DNA from 2 places in the Sporosarcina sp. P26b genome. Region 2 is predicted to be linked to the other one. Evidence: predicted binding sites of a transcription regulator. Region 2 holds the regulator's gene; the other holds the start of a gene.
What was found. Region 2 encodes LexA, which represses DNA repair genes until DNA is damaged. Its sites were predicted from a motif close to CGAACATATGTTCG; they were not measured.
Positions count from the first base shown of each region.

Region 1 (3,438 bases), on a different contig from region 2:
CCGAAATTATATATTATCGATGAGCCATTTGTTGGGTTGGATCCGTTGGCGATTCGTGCATTGCTTGATCAAATCATCGAGAGAAAAAATGCCGGCGCTCCTATTTTGATGTCGACACATGTGCTCGCTACGGCTGAAAAATATTGTGATCGTATTATCCTGTTGCACGAAGGACGGGTGCGTGCGAATGGTACGATGGACGACTTGCGCAAGGCGTTCGGACGACCGGATGCCACACTGGATGATTTATATATTGCTATGACTGAGGAAACCGATCATGAACAACATGCATGAGATTTGGGGACAGCGGTTCTTCCATTATGTCAATGAATTACAGAAATATATGCGCTATGTATTCACAGGACATTTGGCCATCGTCTTCATGTTCGCAATTGGGGCAGGGGGCTATGCGTACAGTGAATGGTTGAAGGGAGTACCGGTTACATTCCCGTCTGCCTTTATCATATCCGTTGTCATTGCACTATTATTAATGAAGGCGGCGCCGACTACTTTGCTTAAGCCGGCAGACATTGTATTTTTCTTGCCATTGGAAAATCAATTGCCGAACTATATGAAACGTTCGAAAACTTGGTCGACATTTTCCCAACTGCCATTGCCGCTAATCGCCATGGTCGTCGCGTTGCCTTTATTAAAGGCGACAGAAGTGGGAACTGGAACGGATTATATGTTAATCATGTTAGTGATCATCGCTTTTAAAGGACTGTTTGTAGCGACTGAATATAGCGTTCGGATCGCCAATCATGATTTCGTATGGCCCGATCGTGTTGTTCGACTAGTTCTAACATTTTTAACGATTCAATTCGCACTGACATGGAGCCCAGTGGCAATCTTCATTGGAATTTTGATCGCCATGCTCTATGCGAAGTATTGGGATAAAAAAGCAGCACACTATCCGTTCCCCTATGAGCAGTTTATTGAATTGGAACAAAATCGTATGATGCGGTTTTATCGATTCGCGAATTATTTTACGGAAGTACCACATTTGGTTGGATCGGTGAGTAAGCGTAGCTGGTTGAAATTTGCAATGAAACGTTCCACGTTTAAGCGTAGAGATGTGCAGAGTTATTTAGTGGTCCGGACATTCATTCGTACAGATGATACATTTTGGTTGTGGGTAAGATTGACGGCATTATCTGCATTGGGCGCGTTTTTAATACCATTGCCAATTGTGTCATTCATATTTGTAGGAGCGTTAGCCTTTGCGACTGCCGTTCAGTTGATTTTGGCACTCGAAGGCGGAGTCGAATTCACGATGGATCAGCTGTTTCCTGAAATGCAGGAAAAATCGCAAATCAAAGCGGTTCGTTCGTTAGTAAGAAAATTGATTTGGCTACAAGCGATTATTCTATTATTGGCGGCCTTGCCGTTATATGGCTTAAGTGTTACACCCGTCTTGATTGCGGTGGTTGCATTAATTGTCGGAGAAGCAACGATTCGATTAACGAAAGAACAAGTGAGAGAGATATGATGATAGATCATAGAGAAGTTAACATTTAGGTGATTTTCGTTTCAGACAGCGACTCCCGCGGAACGCTTCCGTCTGGAACGGAAGTCAACGGTTCTCAAGTAATTATTCATTTTATGACGGAATTATCTGAATATATGTACCTAGTCAATTTTCTTCTATTTATGCGAAAGTAATTCAAAAGTTCGAATAGTAAGATTAAAGGTTGCAATTCATATTCTACTGCATATATAATTACTAAAAGGTATCAGGGGTGAGAGAGATGAATAATAACAACTCATATGCTGAATTTTTGAAAGCGGTAGGTAACAACAGTACTTCTCTCCAAGCGGAAAAGCTGCTGAATGAAATCTATTGGGATCTGTTTCTACAACACATTCATTGGGAACAAACGCAAGCGCGTATCATGACCTTGATTGATGAAGCGCTAGATCAAAATGACAAAGACGCATTCGACCTGTATACACAACAATTACTCGATATTTCACAAGAACAAGGATATGAACTTAAAACAAAATAATGTATTCATAGGCACTGCTAGGGCGAAATCCTGGCAGTGTTTTTTTATTGTAGAGAATGTCATAGCTGTAAGTTTCTTTCACAAAGTACAAGGGTACAATAAAGTACATAGAGAGTTAGCTTAAAACGTACGTTCGTTATTTCTTTAGAAAAAACACGAGGTGTGGTAAAATAGAAGGACAGGTGTTTAAGAAGAGGAGTGGAACCATTTGAACGAAACATTTCAATTGCAGGCACCATATACGCCGCAAGGAGATCAGCCAAAAGCGATCGCTAGCCTTGTTAATGGCATAAAAGAAGGTAAGAAACATCAAACATTGCTCGGTGCAACAGGAACAGGTAAAACATTTACGGTTTCCAATGTACTGACAGAAATTAATAAACCTACACTGGTCATTGCTCACAATAAAACGTTGGCTGGCCAATTATATAGCGAGTTCAAAGAGTTTTTTCCAGATAATGCAGTAGAATACTTTGTCAGCTTCTATGACTTTTATCAACCGGAAGCATATGTTCCGCAGACAGATACATTCATTGAGAAGGATTCGTCAATCAATGATGAAATCGATAAACTTCGTCACTCAGCGACTAGTGCTTTATTCGAACGAAATGACGTACTTATTGTTGCATCCGTATCGTGTATTTACGGTCTCGGTTCTCCAGAAGAATATAATGACATGGTCTTTTCATTACGTAAAGGGATGGAAATACCGCGTAATCAATTGTTGCGCACACTAGTGGACATTCAGTACGAACGCAATGATATCAATTTCACACGTGGTACATTCCGTGTCAGAGGGGATGTAGTCGAGGTCTTCCCGGTAGCACGCGATGAGCGTTGTATACGTCTTGAATTCTTTGGTGATGAAATCGAAAGGATCCGTGAAGTGGATGCCTTAACAGGTGAAGTCATCGGCGATCGTGATCATGTCGCTATTTTCCCAGGATCCCACTTCGTCACGCGCGAAGAGAAGTTATTAAAAGCGATTGAAAATATTGAAATCGAGTTGGAAGAGCAGCTTAAATATTTACGTGATAACGATAAGTTATTGGAAGCGCAGCGCCTAGAGCAACGGACGCGCTATGATTTGGAAATGATGCGCGAGATGGGCTTCTGTTCGGGTATTGAAAACTATTCTAGACATTTAACATTGCGTGAAGCAGGCGCAACCCCTTATACACTTCTGGATTATTTCCCTGACGACTTCTTGATCGTCGTAGATGAAAGCCACGTCTCCTTGCCGCAAATCCGCGGTATGTACAACGGAGACCAAGCGCGTAAAAAAGTTTTGGTGGAACACGGTTTCCGTTTACCATCGGCTTTGGATAACCGCCCATTAATGTTTGAGGAATTTGAAAAACATGTTAAACAAGCGATGTATATTTCTGCAACCCCAGGACCATATGAAATAGAGCATACAGATAAAATGATT
Region 1 is NZ_PDYW01000032.1:16,806-20,243, reverse strand. Features, by position in the region: gene CSV69_RS15245 (ABC transporter ATP-binding protein) at 1-294, shown strand, start outside; gene CSV69_RS15240 (ABC transporter permease) at 278-1,489, shown strand; gene CSV69_RS15235 (IDEAL domain-containing protein) at 1,749-2,006, shown strand; gene uvrB (excinuclease ABC subunit UvrB) at 2,215-3,438, shown strand, end outside.
Region 1: uvrB (excinuclease ABC subunit UvrB) is a predicted target of LexA. The motif match lies at 2,129-2,142, and genes of this name have one in related genera.

Region 2 (3,438 bases):
TCATCAATACTCAAGCCATAGCCGCTCAAGTGTAACAAGCTGTAAAGTAACATCGAGCCGTGACCCGCTGAAAGTACAAAACGATCACGATTGAACCATTGTGGGTTGGATGGATTATGATGCAAATGCTTCGTCCATAATGTATAAGCCATCGGTGCTGCGCCCATCGGTAATCCTGGGTGACCTGAATTTGCTTTTTCAATCGCATCGATTGATAATGTTCGGATTGTTGTTATTGCCAGTTGATCGATTTTTTCGGTCATGCTGTACATCCTTTCCGTCCTGTCTCATATGAGTGTTTTATAGTACATATTCCTACTCTAGTGTAGTCAATTCCAACGCTAATTACAATATTAATCCTTTACCTATCATCAATTTAGCGGTTTTTGGTTCGCACGAGCTTGTTTGACTTTTTCAGGTGTTACATCATTTCCTTCTGGATCCAACACTTTGACCGATTCAATTGTCTCACGCATACTTGAACGGAATGTTTCTAAGTATTCTTTTCTTAGTTGCGTTTGTTCTTTGGCTTCTTCAATCGATAATCCTGTTGTTTTCTTTTTTTTCGCAAGTTCATTGATACGTTGTATTTTCTTTTCTGATAGCATTATTAAAAGCCTCCATAAATAAGTCGTTTAGTAAAATGTAAACAACCTGAAGGAAAAGTGCAACCTATTAGTGTTGCTGTGTTATAAACTCCCTATACCTTCTATGAACCGTCGCTTTGCTAACCGCATGACCTAACCCATTTAATACAGTTGCAATTTCTTCGTATGTTAGACCTTTGTTGCGTAGTGAAACAATTTCTTCTATTGGAACCTCAAGTCGCTCACGCCCTGGAGCTTGGTCGATATTACGTAAATTCTTCGAAGGGTCATACCCTTTGTCAACAGCACGTTTCATCCCTCTACGTATTTTTGCATTATGTAATTTCCGTTGATATTCTTCTACGATTGCAAGAATTTCAAGCAACATCGTATCCATTTCATTCAGTTCTATCGTACCGTTAGAATGATTGGTAATTACAGTAGTCTCACTTTTAGCAATCACATGTAAAATTGCGACCCTGGCATTGCCTCGTCCTAAACGTGTTTCGTCTTGAATGAACAGTGCATCGACTGTGCCATCTTGGATTTGATCTAACATAGATAAAAGACCTTCGCGATCCATGTCATAGCCACTTTGCCGATCTGTATAGATTCCAACACAATCATAAGACAACTCAGATGCTAATTTTTCAAGTTCTTCTTGTTGCCTAATAATAGATTGTTCTTGTGTCTCCTTTTCTGTACTCACACGGCAATAGATTACACATCTCTTTTCTGTCATCTGGATCCCTCTCCTACTTCAGCTACTCGGATATCTGTCTGTTTATCCATTTTAACAGGCACACGTAGTAATTCACCCGAAACGATTTGATCAGTAGGTAATTCATTTAATGAACGTACTTGTTCGATCCAGTGGCTAGTTGGTATATCTTCAGAGTAGTTGGACGCTAGCTGCCAAAGTGTATCTCCTTCATTAATAACGATTTCTATATAGTGATCTTCTTCAGCCATTTTATCGAACTGAACCCAAGCGAATGAAACACAAACAGCTAATAATACTGCAAAATAATAATTATTTTTGATAAATTCTTTAATATACTCCATCATAATTCCTCCTCTATTTCCTGCATTTAGAATACACGTTCGGAATGCTTGTTCTTAATTATAAGAGAACATACGATTCCATGTCAAGCAAAATTAGAACCTTTGTTTGATTAGTAGCCGAACACATGTTATACTATATTCAAAATAGTGGTTCAGTATTCCATTGCTCGTAAACTAGTAGAAGAGGTGAATCTGTTGAAGAAAATATCAAAAAGACAAGAAGAAATACTCGCTTTCATAAAAGATGAAGTTCGTTTAAAAGGCTATCCACCTTCCGTTCGTGAAATTGGAGAAGCTGTCGGACTGGCATCAAGTTCCACGGTTCACGGTCACTTATCAAGACTCGAGAGTAAAGGTTTCATACGCCGGGATCCAACTAAACCCCGCGCCATCGAGATCTTGGATCCAGAAGGATTGGATGAATTAAAAAGTGGTGTTATGCATGTACCATTAATCGGGAAAGTTACTGCTGGTAATCCAATCACAACAATTGAAAATATAGAAGAATACTTCCCATTACCAGATACGTTCGGTTCATCAGAAGATGAAATCTTCATGTTAGAAATTGTAGGAGATAGTATGATAGAAGCGGGAATTCTTAATGGAGACCGTGTAATTGTTAGACAAACACACTCTGCAAGTAATGGTGAAATTGTTGTTGCCATGACAGAGGAAGACGAAGCAACTGTTAAACGTTTCTTTAAAGAAAAAGACTATTTCCGGCTACAACCAGAAAACTCCTCCATGGAGCCGATCATTGTAGATAAGGTTTCTATATTAGGTAAAGTTGTTGGCGTATTCCGTATGATTCATTAATAAAAAAAGTGTATCGTGAAACCTAGAAGGTTTTCGATACACTTTTTATTTATACTAAGTTCTTTTCAAGCAACTGTTCCATAGAATCGAGAACAGCCGATTTTACATGTTCATATGTCAAACCACCTTGAATATATGCTGTGTAAGGTGGTCGAATCGGGCCGTCAGCTGTTAATTCAATACTGGACCCCTGAATGAATGTACCCGCTGCCATGATGACGTCATCAGCATAACCGGGCATATATGAAGGCTCCGGAGCGTACTGGGCATTGATTGGGGAATTTTGCTGGATCATCTGACAAAATGCAATCATTTGTTCCGAGTTCAAGAAATTAACTGATTGGATTAAATCCGTACGACGCTCACTGTAATGCGGTGTCGTGTCCATACCGAAACTGCCAAAAAATGCAGATGTGAAAAGTGCGCCTTTGACTGCCTGGCTTACTACATGCGGCGCTAAGAAGAATCCTTGATACATCTCCAGTAACGTGTCGAGTGACGCCCCTGCTTCGGCTCCAAGGCCTGGTGACGTCATACGATATGCACACTTCTCAACCAAGTCCTTATTGCCCGCTATATAACCACCTGTTCTTGCTAATCCGCCACCTGGATTCTTAATAAGTGAACCTGCCATTAAATCAGCTCCAACTTCAACAGGCTCTTTCATTTCAACAAATTCTCCGTAGCAATTATCTACAAAAATCACGACATCTTCCTTCATTTTACGTACTTCCTTAATTATCGCTTCTATTTCATGGATTCTGAATGACGGATTGCTTGAATATCCTTTTGAGCGTTGAATGGCAACAATCTTCGTCTTAGAGGAAATAGCTTCTTTTGCTTTTGCGTAATCAACAGATCCATCTTCTTTCAAATCGATATGCTGATAGGATATTTGAAAGTCTTCCAATGAACCTGTATCTTTGCCGTTCCCCGAAATAATGGATTCTAATGTATCGTATGGCTTACC
Region 2 is NZ_PDYW01000002.1:282,339-285,776, reverse strand. Features, by position in the region: gene tkt (transketolase) at 1-263, opposite strand, end outside; gene CSV69_RS03335 (DUF896 domain-containing protein) at 372-608, opposite strand; gene CSV69_RS03330 (YneB family resolvase-like protein) at 676-1,329, opposite strand; gene yneA (cell division suppressor protein YneA) at 1,326-1,652, opposite strand; gene lexA (transcriptional repressor LexA) at 1,848-2,468, shown strand; gene CSV69_RS03315 (methionine gamma-lyase family protein) at 2,518-3,438, opposite strand, start outside.